Regions from separate parts of the Staphylococcus caprae genome, predicted to be linked through region 3. Evidence: a T-box and tRNA genes for the amino acid it is inferred to sense, from the RefSeq annotation. Region 3 holds a T-box; the other regions hold tRNA genes.
The links. A T-box is a leader RNA that pairs with one kind of tRNA and senses whether it is charged. The one in region 3 lies ahead of JMUB898_RS06100 (valine--tRNA ligase), so its partner is inferred to be a tRNA-Val.

Region 1 (5,012 bases), 1.2 Mb from region 3:
TTTAGCTCAGAGTATGGATTTCTTAAAGGAGAATGAATATGAACGACATAATCTTTCTTAATGGTATGCGTTTTTACGGGTATCATGGAGTATTGCCAGCTGAAAATGAAATCGGTCAAGTATTCATTGTAGATGTTACTTTGAAAGTCGATTTGAAAGATGCAGGCCAATCAGATGATGTAGAAGATACAGTGAATTATGGAGAAGTGTTTGAAGATGTGAAGACTATCGTTGAAGGTGAGCCTTCTAAGTTAATTGAACATCTGGCTGAACGTATTGCAAAACGTATAAATTCACACTATAATCGTGTAATGGAAACGAAAGTTAGAATTACTAAAGAAAACCCACCCATCCCAGGCCATTATGACGGCGTTGGAATTGAAATAGTGAGGGAGAATTGCTAAATGGTTAAAGCTTTTTTAGGTTTAGGGAGTAACATTGGAGAACGTGAAGCTCAACTCGATGAAGCGATAAAGATTCTGAATAACTTTGAAGGTATTAAAGTGACTCAAGTCTCCGATATTTATGAAACTGAACCGGTGGGATATACTGAGCAACCTAACTTTTTAAATTTATGTGTTGAAATAGAAACGACATTGGCACCTCGCGAACTCTTGTCATGTTGCTTAGAGACCGAGCAACAATTACATCGTGTGAGAGTCGTACGTTGGGGGCCAAGAACTCTAGATGTAGACATATTATTATATGGCAATCAAATTATTGAAGAAGAAAATTTAACGGTACCACATCCGAGAATGAATGAACGTTCGTTTGTACTTATACCTTTGAATGATATTGCCTCAAATCAAATCGAACCTCGTTCCAATCAAACTATTGGAAATTTAGTAACGGCAGACGATACAGTTAAGAAGTATAAGAAATGAGAGATAAAGTAGAAATTGCTTTATTACATTTGCGCCGTCTTGTAGAATTAAAAGGTGAGAAGATTGGCGTTATGGAAATGAGAAATCATGCTTCATGGTATCTTAAGGGTGTCAAAGGTAACGGTCAAACAACTGAAGCTCTAAACGAAGCTGAAATCGAACCTGAAATAAGAGATGTTTTACAAAATTCCCAACAAGAACGCATGGAACAATCTATAGAAATACAAGAAGCTTAAAGGAGAGAAAGTTATGTCAGAAGAAATGAATGACCAAATGCAGGTCCGTCGTCAAAAACTACAAGAATTAATTGATTTAGGAATTGATCCGTTCGGACATCGTTTCGATCGTAGTGCGACTTCTAGTGAACTGAAAGCGCAATGGGATCAATACTCAAAAGAAGAATTACATGAAAAAGAAGACGAAAGTCACGTTGCAATTGCAGGTCGTTTAATGACAAAACGTGGTAAAGGTAAAGCTGGATTTGCTCATATTCAAGATCTATCAGGACAAATTCAAATATATGTAAGAAAAGATCAAGTTGGAGAAGAACAATTTGATATTTGGAAAATCGCTGACTTAGGTGACATCGTAGGTATTGAAGGTGTCATGTTTAAGACGAATACTGGAGAAATATCAGTTAAAGCTAAGTCGTTTACATTATTATCTAAATCATTACGTCCTTTACCAGATAAGTTCCATGGCTTACAAGATATTGAGCAAAGATATCGTCAACGTTACTTAGATTTAATTACAAATGAAGACAGTACACGTACATTCATTAATCGTAGTAAAATCATTCAAGAAATGCGTAATTATTTAAATAAACAAGGTTTCTTAGAAGTTGAAACACCTATGATGCATCAAATCGCTGGTGGTGCTGCAGCACGCCCATTCGTTACACACCATAATGCATTAGATGCTACGTTATATATGCGTATTGCCATTGAATTACACTTGAAACGTTTAATTGTTGGTGGTTTAGAAAAAGTTTATGAAATCGGACGCGTATTCCGTAACGAAGGCGTTTCTACTCGTCATAATCCGGAATTTACAATGATTGAATTATACGAAGCGTATGCTGATTATCATGATATTATGGATTTAACTGAAAGTATGGTCAGACACATTGCTCAAGAAGTTTTCGGTTCAGCTAAAGTTCAATATAATGGTGAAGAAATCGATTTAGAATCTTCTTGGAGAAGACTTCACATTGTAGATGCAGTTAAAGAAGCAACTGGAGTGAACTTCTATGATGTTCAATCAGACGAAGAAGCGGTTGCACTTGCTAAGGAACACGGTATTGAAATTACTGAAAACATGAAATATGGTCATATTTTAAATGAATTTTTCGAACAAAAAGTTGAAGAAACATTAATTCAACCAACATTCATTTATGGTCATCCAATTGAAATCTCTCCTTTAGCTAAAAAGAACCCAGAAGATCCAAGATTTACTGATCGTTTTGAATTGTTTATTGTAGGTAGAGAACACGCGAATGCCTTTACTGAACTTAATGACCCAATCGATCAACGTGAACGTTTCGAAGCACAACTTGTTGAGAAAGAGCAGGGTAATGATGAAGCGCATGAAATGGATGAAGATTACATTGAAGCGCTAGAATATGGTATGCCTCCAACAGGCGGTTTAGGTATCGGTATTGATCGTCTAGTCATGCTACTTACAGATTCACCATCAATCAGAGACGTATTATTATTCCCATATATGAGACAGAAATAATAAGTCTAACATTATGTTATATACAGCACTGGTCGCATTTATGTGATCAGTGTTTTTTTATTATGAAAGTCGACCTAATTAATAGAGGTGGTTAAGGAAATAGATGAAGTGAAAATACATATTCAAGTCATATGTTGTAGGTAATTGTTACTAGGTCGAAAGAGTTGTTTCGTTTCGATTGGTTAGTTATTGACTTATCTTTGTTGAAAAGACTGGTTATTTTCACAATAAAATATACAAATGCAGTATAAAATTGAAAATATTGATATAGATTTAGCTGATATCATGTGATAGAATATTACGAGTGAAAAGAAGCAAGTTATATAAAGAACTTTCCGACATTATTTTTTAAAAATGTTTATAAAAGTGTTGACTTGTTTGTCTGAATGAAGTAACATATAAAAGTCGTCAAAAACGAGCGCACTTGTTACGAAAATGTAAACGGAATTTTAACGGAGTGTAAAATTGACCGTTGCAAAGACTTTAAAAAGTGTGTATTATTAATAAAGTAAGTTAATTTTGTCTGGTGACAATGGCAAGGAGGTCACACCTGTTCCCATGCCGAACACAGAAGTTAAGCTCCTTAGCGCCGATGGTAGTCGGACTTACGTTCCGCTAGAGTAGGACGTTGCCAGGCAATATTATAAATCGGAGAATTAGCTCAGCTGGGAGAGCATCTGCCTTACAAGCAGAGGGTCGGCGGTTCGAACCCGTCATTCTCCACCATGATAGCCGGCCTAGCTCAATTGGTAGAGCAACTGACTTGTAATCAGTAGGTTGGGGGTTCAAGTCCTCTGGCCGGCACCATCTTTTGAGCCATTAGCTCAGTTGGTAGAGCATCTGACTTTTAATCAGAGGGTCAGAGGTTCGAATCCTCTATGGCTCATTACGATTTTATTAATATGCGGAAGTAGTTCAGTGGTAGAACACCACCTTGCCAAGGTGGGGGTCGCGGGTTCGAATCCCGTCTTCCGCTCCATTATTTTGCCGGGGTGGCGGAACTGGCAGACGCACAGGACTTAAAATCCTGCGGTGAGAGATCACCGTACCGGTTCGATTCCGGTCCTCGGCACCATCTTAATAAAGCGCCCGTAGCTCAACTGGATAGAGCGTTTGACTACGGATCAAGAGGTTATGGGTTCGACTCCTATCGGGCGCGCTATTTTATTATTGATTATTTAACTACATACGGGAAGTAGCTCAGCTTGGTAGAGCACTTGGTTTGGGACCAAGGGGTCGCAGGTTCGAATCCTGTCTTCCCGACTTCTTTCTAAATACTTTGGGGGCTTAGCTCAGCTGGGAGAGCGCCTGCTTTGCACGCAGGAGGTCAGCGGTTCGATCCCGCTAGTCTCCACCATTTATATTTTACTCTTAATATGTAGATGAACATTGAAAACTGAATGACAATATGTCAACGTTAATTCCAAACAAACAGTAACGAGAGTTACAAACTATTTAGTATTTATGAGCTAATCAAACATCATAATTTTTTATGGAGAGTTTGATCCTGGCTCAGGATGAACGCTGGCGGCGTGCCTAATACATGCAAGTCGAGCGAACAGACGAGGAGCTTGCTCCTCTGACGTTAGCGGCGGACGGGTGAGTAACACGTGGATAACCTACCTATAAGACTGGGATAACTTCGGGAAACCGGAGCTAATACCGGATAACATGTTGAACCGCATGGTTCAACAGTGAAAGACGGTCTTGCTGTCACTTATAGATGGATCCGCGCCGCATTAGCTAGTTGGTAAGGTAACGGCTTACCAAGGCAACGATGCGTAGCCGACCTGAGAGGGTGATCGGCCACACTGGAACTGAGACACGGTCCAGACTCCTACGGGAGGCAGCAGTAGGGAATCTTCCGCAATGGGCGAAAGCCTGACGGAGCAACGCCGCGTGAGTGATGAAGGTCTTCGGATCGTAAAACTCTGTTATTAGGGAAGAACAAATGTGTAAGTAACTATGCACGTCTTGACGGTACCTAATCAGAAAGCCACGGCTAACTACGTGCCAGCAGCCGCGGTAATACGTAGGTGGCAAGCGTTATCCGGAATTATTGGGCGTAAAGCGCGCGTAGGCGGTTTTTTAAGTCTGATGTGAAAGCCCACGGCTCAACCGTGGAGGGTCATTGGAAACTGGAAAACTTGAGTGCAGAAGAGGAAAGTGGAATTCCATGTGTAGCGGTGAAATGCGCAGAGATATGGAGGAACACCAGTGGCGAAGGCGACTTTCTGGTCTGTAACTGACGCTGATGTGCGAAAGCGTGGGGATCAAACAGGATTAGATACCCTGGTAGTCCACGCCGTAAACGATGAGTGCTAAGTGTTAGGGGGTTTCCGCCCCTTAGTGCTGCAGCTAACGCATTAAGCACTCCGCCTGGGGAGTACG
Region 2 (5,012 bases), 420 kb from region 3:
TATCTATCAATTATTTAACATTAATATAAGCTTTCGTTTCTTTAGGATCTACTTTCGTAACATTCTTAGGTAAATCAAATTTCACTGTTTTCTCAGTTGAGTCTGAAATGCCATCCAAATCAACTTCAGCAGTTATTTCATTGATGCTTTGTAAATCATCTCTACTACCATAAATTTGAACTTCTTTATCATTCAATTTAACATTGTCTAATTCTTTATCATTATCTAACTTCCCAGTCGTTTTAGTATGTACTTTTACCTTTTTACTAAAAGGAGCAACTGAGACTTTTAAATTAACCTCATTTGGATTAATTGAAACATTAAGCTTATTCAATTCCTTATCAAAAGCATTAACTTCTGCTACATCATTTGTATCTTTAGTGATTTTACTAGAATTTTTAAAAGTAGCTTTCAAATAAGCAATTTTCTTAAGTTGTTGTTCCCCTCCAGTAACTTTGACAGTTTCAGGAGAAATCTTTTGCTTACTGACTTTATAATTATTATCGATATCACTTTGGCTAACATCAGGTTGTACATGCATTTCTTTCGTTACTTTTTTCTCTAAGTTAACGTTTGCTGTTTTAGGTTTCACACTATAACTAACATCATTACCTATACCTTTAACCTGATATTTTTTATGATAGCTTCCTGCTTTTTTATCAGATAAATCAACTGTAACTTTGAGGTCCTCAGGGTTTTCAATTTTTATTAACTTTGATTGAGGACCCGATAAATTAACATCTACACTATCAGGTGCTTTTGTAACATGCAAATCTTTATTATTGTAAATAACATCTACAGGTACATCTTGAATCGTTTTAGTAGATTTCTGGGATATGTCATCAGTATTAAATACATTTCCAAATACATTATTTACTGATAAAAAGAAAAATACGGCTAGAATTAAGGCTACAAATCTTAATCCCCACTTACTTTCTAACATACTAATTCACACCTTTCTTTTGAAAGTGTGCACCGAACCAGTGTTCAGCAAGTAATTCTTCAAACACTTCATTGGATATATCTCTACGTAATTTACCATCAAAAGTTACCGATACATCACCTGTTTCTTCTGAAACAACAACTGTAAAAGCATCAGAAACTTCTGAAATCCCTACTGCTGCTCTGTGTCTTGTTCCCAAACTTTTTGAAATTTTAACACTATCTGATAAAGGTAAATAACTTGCTGCGACTGCAATTTTAGTTCCTTGAATAATCATTGCACCATCGTGTAAAGGTGTATTCGGAATAAAAACATTAGTCAATAATTCTTGAGAAATATCTGAATTCATAGGAATACCAGTTTCTATGTAGTCTTGAAGCCCTGTTTCCTTTTCGAAAACGATAAGTGCACCTATACGCCTTTTGGCCATATATTGAACGGCTTTAGAAACAGCCTGAATTAATTTTTCTTCATCTCGACTATAAGTATTGGTATAACGTTTTAAGAAGCTACCTCTACCTAATTGCTCCAATGCTCGTCTAATTTCAGGTTGGAAAATAACTATTAATGCGAGTACTCCCCATTGAATAACGATATCGAACAATTTGGAGGTTGCTGTTAAATTAAGCATTTTACTGACTTGTTGGCCGATAACAATTACTACGATACCTTTAAGTAATTGAATCGCTTTAGTTCCCTTAAATACAGTAATGAGAAGATAAAGTACGTACCAAACGATCAGTAAATCAAGTACACTTGTAATAATTTTTAATGTACTTAGATTTTGAAAAAAGTTGGAAAAATCCATAACATCTCCTCCGGGTAATATTTTTCCATATTAAATATTATACCAATCATTGTTTATAGTGTCATATGAACAATAACTAAAATAGAAAAAAACTTACATAATTATAAATCATGTAAGCTTTAATCTACTTTCTATAATAATGTTTCGCCAAAGAATGTTCCTAATAATGCTACCGCTTGTTCAGCAGTACTATTTAAATGATCAATAAGTGGATTAACTTCAACTAAATCCATTGACGTCACCAGTTTTGATTCACTTAATAATTCTAAGGCAAAGTGACTTTCTCTATAACTCAAGCCTCCTAATACTCTAGTACCCGTTCCTGGTGTTTCAGAAGGATCTAGCGCATCAACATCTAGAGAAAAATGCAAACCATCAATATTTCTTGATTTTAAGTATTCCAGAGCTCTTTCAATGACTTCTTGTATTCCGAAACGATCTATGTCAGCCATAGTGAATGTTTTAATATTTTGATCTTTTATGTATTCCCTCTCACCTTTGTCTAAATCTCTCATACCAATTAATACGATATTTTCAGGTTTGACTTTAGGAGTGAATCCATTTAAATGAACTAATTCATCTGGACCATCACCAGCTAAAATACGTAAAGGCATCCCATGTACATTACCAGAAGGAGATTCTTCAGGTACATTTAAATCACCATGTGCGTCATACCAAATAACACCTAGATTATTGTAGTATTGACTGATACCTGAAATAGAACCAACAGCAATTGAATGATCTCCACCTAATGTTAGTGGAAAGTTTCCGTTTTTAACTGTTTCAGATACAGCTTTGCTAAGATTTTCAGAAACAGTTATGATTTCGTTGTAATTTCTTAAACCTTCCTGATTAGAATGAAACTTTTCAACATCTAAATTTGGAACTTCGATATTTCCTTTATCTATAACATCATGTCCCATTCTTTTAAGACGCGCTAATAATCCTGCATAACGAATTGCATCTGGTCCTAAATTGACACCTAATTTTTTCTGACCAAATGTGGAAGGTGCTCCAATTATTTCAATACGTTGATTCATGATATATTCTCCTTTCATTGACATAGATTCAGATTAATGTATACGCTTGCAATTTTCAAGGTTTAACGACTTGAAGTTGTAAATTTAACAATAAAAAAAGCACCTCCAATAATGAAGGTGCTTTAAAGAGTGAGCCATAGAGGATTCGAACCTCTGACCCTCTGATTAAAAGTCAGATGCTCTACCAACTGAGCTAATGGCTCTAATGGCTGGGCTAGCTGGATTCGAACCAGCGCGTGACGGAGTCAAAGTCCGTTGCCTTACCGCTTGGCTATAGCCCATTAATAATGGTGGAGGGGGGCAGATTCGAACTGCCGAACCCGAAGGAGCGGATTTACAGTCCGCCGCGTTTAGCCACTTCGCTACCCCTCCGACTTATTTATTCGATTAAATGGTGGAGAATGACGGGTTCGAACCGCCGACCCTCTGCTTGTAAGGCAGATGCTCTCCCAGCTGAGCTAATTCTCCAACATGGTGACTCCTACGGGACTCGAACCCGTGTTACCGCCGTGAAAGGGCGGTGTCTTAACCGCTTGACCAAGGAGCCATGGCTCCGCAGGTAGGATTCGAACCTACGACCGATCGGTTAACAGCCGATAGCTCTACCACTGAGCTACTGCGGATTAATGTGATTGCCTGGCAACGTCCTACTCTAGCGGGACGTAAGCCCGACTACCATCGGCGCTAAGGAGCTTAACTTCTGTGTTCGGCATGGGAACAGGTGTGACCTCCTTGCCATTGTCACCAGACAAGTGAATGAATTATACATTCAAAACTAGATAGTAAGTAATGATTTTGCGTCGCAAAACATTTTAAAATTGATTAAGTCTTCGATCGATTAGTATTCGTCAGCTCCACGTGTCGCCACGCTTCCACCTCGAACCTATTAACCTCGTCATCTTCGAGGGATCTTATAACCGAAGTTGGGAAATCTCATCTTGAGGGGGGCTTCATGCTTAGATGCTTTCAGCACTTATCCCGTCCATACATAGCTACCCAGCTATGCCGTTGGCACGACAACTGGTACACCAGAGGTATGTCCATCCCGGTCCTCTCGTACTAAGGACAGCTCCTCTCAAATTTCCTACGCCCACGACGGATAGGGACCGAACTGTCTCACGACGTTCTGAACCCAGCTCGCGTACCGCTTTAATGGGCGAACAGCCCAACCCTTGGGACCGACTACAGCCCCAGGATGCGATGAGCCGACATCGAGGTGCCAAACCTCCCCGTCGATGTGAACTCTTGGGGGAGATAAGCCTGTTATCCCCGGGGTAGCTTTTATCCGTTGAGCGATGGCCCTTCCATGCGGAACCACCGGATCACTAAGTCCGTCTTTCGACCCTGCTCGACTTGTAGGTCTCGCAGTCAAGCTCCCTTATGCCTTTACACTCTGTGAATGATTTCCAACCATTCTGAGGGAACCTTTGAGCGCCTCCGTTACCTTTTAGGAGGCGACCGCCCCAGTCAAACTGCCCGCCTGACACTGTCTCCCACCACGATAAGTGGTGCGGGTTAGAAAGCCAACACAGCTAGGGTAGTATCCCACCAACGCCTCCACGTAAGCTAGCGCTCACGTTTCAATGGCTCCTACCTATCCTGTACAAGCTGTGCCGAATTTCAATATCAGGCTACAGTAAAGCTCCACGGGGTCTTTCCGTCCTGTCGCGGGTAACCTGCATCTTCACAGGTACTATGATTTCACCGAGTCTCTCGTTGAGACAGTGCCCAAATCGTTACGCCTTTCGTGCGGGTCGGAACTTACCCGACAAGGAATTTCGCTACCTTAGGACCGTTATAGTTACGGCCGCCGTTTACTGGGGCTTCGATTCGTAGCTTCGCAGAAGCTAACCACTCCTCTTAACCTTCCAGCACCGGGCAGGCGTCAGCCCCTATACATCACCTTACGGTTTAGCAGAGACCTGTGTTTTTGATAAACAGTCGCTTGGGCCTATTCACTGCGGCTCTTCTGGGCGTGAACCCTAAAGAGCACCCCTTCTCCCGAAGTTACGGGGTCATTTTGCCGAGTTCCTTAACGAGAGTTCGCTCGCTCACCTTAGAATTCTCATCTTGACTACCTGTGTCGGTTTGCGGTACGGGCACCTGTTATCTATCTAGAGGCTTTTCTCGGCAGTGTGAAATCAACGACTCGAGGAAACAATTTCCTCTCCCCATCACAGCTCAGCCTTACGAGTGCCGGATTTGCCTAACACTCAGCCTT
Region 3 (5,012 bases):
CGCTCCTGTTGGAAATATTTACCAAGCAGGTACGTTATCAGGTAATCCATTAGCTATGACGAGTGGCTATGAGACATTAAGTCAACTTACACCTGAGTCGTACGAATATTTCAATGAATTAGGAGATATTTTAGAAAAAGGTCTTAAAGAAGTATTTGGTAAGCATAATGTGCCTATTACAGTTAACAGAGCTGGTTCAATGATTGGTTATTTCTTAAATAAAGGTCCAGTAACTAATTTTGATGAAGCTAATCAAAGTGATTTAGAACTATTCAGTAATATGTATAGAGAAATGGCAAAAGAGGGCGTATTCTTACCACCTTCACAATTTGAAGGAACATTCCTATCAATGGCTCATACTAAAGAGGACATTGAAAAAACGATTCAAGCATTTGATAATGCCTTAAGTCGCATTGTATGATAAATTTAATTTAATATAAGATAACAATTTAGTGAGGCTGAGACATGATTGATTATCTCAGCCTCATTTAACATATTGACAGTAAATGTCTGAGTGGAATAATCAAGGAATCATATATTTTAAGATTCAACGATTTCTATTTAACTTCTGTACTCAAGAAAGCGGCGTGATAGGATGAATAAAATACAAAGAAATAACTTTATTGTCTTAGTTTTAGCCATTATTTTAAGTTTAATTTTAAAATTTTCACATATATTATTACCGTTCATGTTTGGTCCGATGATTGCAGCAATTTTATGTGTGAAAGTTTTCAAGTTAGAAATCAAATGGCCATTTTGGTTAAGCCAAACTGGTTTGATATTTTTAGGTATACAAATTGGTTCTACCTTTACGAAGACAGTCATAGGTGATATTAGGAATGATTGGTTAACCATCATCATTATTACGGTACTATTACTAGTCCTAGCGTTATTCATTGCTTACTTCTTTAAAAAGATCGCTCAAGTTAACACAGAAACAGCTATTTTAAGCGTGATTCCAGGCGCGCTAAGTCAAATGTTGATTATGGCGGAAGAAGATAAAAGAGCAAATATTTTAGTAGTCAGTTTAACTCAAACCTCACGAATTATATTTGTTGTGATTTTAGTACCGCTGATTTCTTACTTTTTCAGAGATTCTAGTAGTTCTTCTGAAGGAGCTAGCATGAAAGTAGCGCCATTCACGCAAGCGTTAGAAATATGGCAAATTGCACTTCTACTATTATTAGTTGCAATTGTTTATATTTTAATGGCTAAAATTAATTTTCCTACGAAACAGTTACTTGCACCGATCTTGGTACTTATAGTTTGGAACATGACAACAAATCTTACTTTTACATTAGATCATTGGTTATTAGCGTCTGCACAAGTTGTGTATATGATTCGCATCGGAATACAAATTGCGTATTTGCTGAATGACTTAAAGGGCAGGATAGCTGTAGCAATTGCATTTCAAAATATCATGTTAATTCTATCTGCATTTATCATGGTTGTCATTGTGCATGTGTTTACCAATAATTCCATCAATGAATTATTCTTAGGTGCAGCGCCAGGTGGTATGAGCCAAATCGTACTTGTGGCTATGGCAACAGGTGCTGACGTTGCAATGATATCAAGCTATCATATATTTAGAATCTTCTTTATTCTATTTGTTATCGCACCATTAATTGGTTACTTCTTAAAATACAGAGCAAGATATAATGAAAAGTAAAAGAGGCGGGAAACCTTATCGTTTATACTCTGGGAAACCGATTAACGGTGTCCCAAAAGCAGGATTTTCGGCAGTAACACTCACAATTCGACAAAATTTGAGAAACAATTTTGCTCATTGTTCGGTTCTGCTCAAATCCTAAACGCTTTTGTCCCGACCTCTTTTTAATTTTATGCATGTGAAGGTTTGACTGGACAACCTTCTAAATGTGAATCGTATAAGCCAGCAGCCTCTAAAAAAGAAAAGACAGTCACTGGACCTAAAAATTTAAAACCGTATTTCTTAAGATCTTTCGAAAGTTTCGTTGCACGTTCATCAACAGTTATTCGATCACTTGGTTTTTTATATCCCATATCAATAGGCTTATTGTTTACATATGACCACAAGAAATCACTAAAACTATTATAATCTTGTTCGATTTTTAAATAACCTTGAGCTTGACTCACAATTGCTTCTAGCTTCTTTCTGTTATGAACGATGTTAGGAAATTCCATTAATCGGTCGATATCTTTGCTCGTCATTTGAGCAACCTTTTCAGGATCAAAGTTATAAAAAGCTTCTTCGTATGCATCTTTTTTCTTTAAAATAGTTAGCCATGATAAACCTGCATGTTGTGACTCTAAAGCAATCAGTTTAAACAATTCCTTACTATCGTATAATGGTTGCCCCCAAAATTTATCGTGATATTCTAAGTATGTTTCATCCTTTGTACTAAAGGCACACTCATTCATAAATTTTACCTCCAATACATTGACTTATTGATATATCCATTATACTATAAGTGAGTAAATGAATATAATGTTAGGGAAGAGTAAATTCTAATCATTTTATAGAGAGCATATATTTGGTGGAAATATGTAAGTGGTTTGAATTGAAGGTAGCCCGTTAATTACTTTCACTGAACATATATATAGTAGGTGAAAGCGTGTTTGAGCGTTAATCTAATACTTAAGTGCTTGAAGACATTACATGTAACAAATTGAGAATGTAATTCTTCTTGAATATAGGTGGTACCACGGAACATCCGTCCTATTTTTATAGGGTGGGTGTTTTTAATTTATTAGGAGGATTTTTTATGGAAATGAAACCGAAATACGATCCAAGAGAAGTTGAAGCGGGTCGTTATGAAGAATGGGTAAAAAATGGTTATTTTAAACCGTCAGAAGATAAATCGAAAGATACATATACGATTGTGATTCCACCACCCAATGTAACTGGGAAGTTGCATTTAGGACATGCATGGGATACAACGTTACAAGATATTATTACACGTATGAAACGTATGCAAGGTTATGACACTTTATATCTTCCTGGTATGGATCATGCTGGGATTGCAACACAAGCTAAAGTTGAAGCAAAATTAAACGAACAAGGTATTTCTAGACATGACCTTGGACGAGATAAGTTCTTAGAGCAAGCATGGGATTGGAAAGAAGAATATGCGTCATTTATTAGACAACAATGGGCTAAGCTTGGTCTAGGTTTAGATTATAGTAGAGAGCGTTTTACTTTAGATGAAGGATTAAGTAAGGCTGTTCGAAAAGTGTTTGTCGATTTATATAATAAAGGTATTATCTATCGCGGTGAAAGAATCATTAACTGGGATCCTCAAGCAAGAACAGCGTTATCTGATATAGAAGTTATCCATGAGGACGTTCAGGGTGCATTTTATCATTTTAAATATCCATTTGCAGATGGCGAAGGGTATATTGAAATTGCGACAACACGTCCGGAAACAATGCTTGGAGATACAGCCATTGTCGTCAATCCTAATGATGAACGTTATAAAGACGTTATTGGCAAAAAGGTAATTCTACCTATAGTAGGTAGAGAGTTGCCTATTCTTGCAGACGAATATGTTGATATCGAATTCGGTTCTGGTGCAATGAAAGTCACTCCAGCACATGATCCAAATGACTTTGAAATTGGTCAACGTCACGATTTGGAAAATATTATCGTGATGGATGAATACGGTAAAATGAACGATAAAGCTGGAAAATATGAAGGCATGGATCGTTTTGATTGTCGTAAACAACTTGTTGAAGATTTAAAAGCACAAAATTTAGTGATTAAAATTGAGGAACATACTCATTCTGTGGGTCATTCAGAGAGAACAGGTGCGATTGTAGAGCCTTATTTATCAACACAATGGTTCGTTAAAATGAAACCATTAGCGCAAAGAGCACTAGATAATCAAAAAACTGATGATAGAATCGATTTCTTCCCAGGACGCTTTGAAAATACGTTCAATCGTTGGATGGAAGAAATCAGAGACTGGACGATTTCTCGTCAGTTATGGTGGGGACACCAAATTCCAGCATGGTATCATAAAGAAACGAATGAAATTTATGTTGGTGAAGAAGCACCAAAAGATATCGAAAATTGGGTTCAAGACGAAGACGTATTGGATACGTGGTTTTCAAGTGCATTATGGCCATTCTCTACATTAGGTTGGCCTGATACGGACTCAGAAGACTTTAAACGTTATTATCCTACGAATGCGTTAGTAACTGGTTATGACATTATCTTCTTCTGGGTAGCTAGAATGATATTCCAAGGATTAGAATTTACAGATAGAAGACCATTTAATGATGTGTTACTTCATGGATTAGTAAGAGCTGAAGACGGACGTAAAATGAGTAAGTCTTTAGGGAATGGCGTTGATCCTATGGATGTAATTGATGAATATGGTGCGGATAGTTTAAGATATTTCTTAGCTACCGGTTCATCTCCAGGTCATGATTTACGTTATTCAACTGAAAAAGTAGAATCTGTTTGGAACTTTATCAATAAAATATGGAATGCAGCGCGTTTTAGCTTAATGAATATCGGCGAAGACTTTAAAGTAGAAGATATCGATTTATCAGGTGAATTATCTTTAGCGGATAAGTGGATTTTAACAAGATTAAATGAAACAATTAAAACAGTAACAGAGTTAAGTGACAAATATGAATTTGGCGAAGTAGGACGTGCACTTTATAACTTTATTTGGGATGAATTCTGCGATTGGTATATTGAAATGAGTAAGATACCAATGAATAGTGATGATGAAACTCAAAAACAAACAACACGTTCAGTATTGAGTTATGTACTCGATAAAATTATGAAAATGTTGCATCCATTTATGCCATTTGTTACTGAAACAATTTGGCAAAGTTTACCTCACGAAGGTGAAACAATTGTCAATGCAAGTTGGCCGACTGTTAAGCAAGAATTTATATTTGACGAAAGTAAACAAACAATGCAACAACTTGTTGAAATCATCAAATCAGTTCGTCAATCAAGAGTTGAAGTGAATACGCCACTTTCTAAATCGATACCAATTTTAATTCAAACTAAGGAT

Region 1: it encodes a tRNA-Val, which carries the amino acid that the T-box ahead of JMUB898_RS06100 (valine--tRNA ligase) is inferred to sense. The anticodon was not compared.
Region 2: it encodes a tRNA-Val, which carries the amino acid that the T-box ahead of JMUB898_RS06100 (valine--tRNA ligase) is inferred to sense. The anticodon was not compared.

What each region holds. Positions count from the first base shown of each region.
Region 1 is NZ_AP018587.1:2,427,937-2,432,948, reverse strand. It holds gene folP (dihydropteroate synthase) at 1-61, shown strand, start outside; gene folB (dihydroneopterin aldolase) at 39-404, shown strand; gene folK (2-amino-4-hydroxy-6-hydroxymethyldihydropteridine diphosphokinase) at 405-884, shown strand; gene JMUB898_RS11775 (tRNA-dihydrouridine synthase) at 881-1,120, shown strand; gene lysS (lysine--tRNA ligase) at 1,134-2,621, shown strand; rRNA gene rrf (5S ribosomal RNA) at 3,144-3,258, shown strand; tRNA gene JMUB898_RS11760 (tRNA-Val) at 3,272-3,347, shown strand; tRNA gene JMUB898_RS11755 (tRNA-Thr) at 3,353-3,428, shown strand; tRNA gene JMUB898_RS11750 (tRNA-Lys) at 3,435-3,507, shown strand; tRNA gene JMUB898_RS11745 (tRNA-Gly) at 3,526-3,600, shown strand; tRNA gene JMUB898_RS11740 (tRNA-Leu) at 3,608-3,696, shown strand; tRNA gene JMUB898_RS11735 (tRNA-Arg) at 3,707-3,780, shown strand; tRNA gene JMUB898_RS11730 (tRNA-Pro) at 3,811-3,884, shown strand; tRNA gene JMUB898_RS11725 (tRNA-Ala) at 3,903-3,978, shown strand; rRNA gene JMUB898_RS11720 (16S ribosomal RNA) at 4,111-5,012, shown strand, end outside.
Region 2 is NZ_AP018587.1:842,470-847,481, reverse strand. It holds gene JMUB898_RS03960 (CdaR family protein) at 11-943, opposite strand; gene cdaA (diadenylate cyclase CdaA) at 945-1,751, opposite strand; gene rocF (arginase) at 1,883-2,791, opposite strand; tRNA gene JMUB898_RS03945 (tRNA-Lys) at 2,922-2,994, opposite strand; tRNA gene JMUB898_RS03940 (tRNA-Gln) at 2,998-3,072, opposite strand; tRNA gene JMUB898_RS03935 (tRNA-Tyr) at 3,080-3,163, opposite strand; tRNA gene JMUB898_RS03930 (tRNA-Val) at 3,184-3,259, opposite strand; tRNA gene JMUB898_RS03925 (tRNA-Glu) at 3,264-3,338, opposite strand; tRNA gene JMUB898_RS03920 (tRNA-Asn) at 3,340-3,414, opposite strand; rRNA gene rrf (5S ribosomal RNA) at 3,426-3,540, opposite strand; rRNA gene JMUB898_RS03910 (23S ribosomal RNA) at 3,610-5,012, opposite strand, start outside.
Region 3 is NZ_AP018587.1:1,265,175-1,270,186, forward strand. It holds gene hemL (glutamate-1-semialdehyde 2,1-aminomutase) at 1-421, shown strand, start outside; gene JMUB898_RS06090 (AbrB family transcriptional regulator) at 596-1,669, shown strand; gene JMUB898_RS06095 (DNA-3-methyladenine glycosylase I) at 1,840-2,400, opposite strand; T-box leader at 2,459-2,704, shown strand; gene JMUB898_RS06100 (valine--tRNA ligase) at 2,745-5,012, shown strand, end outside.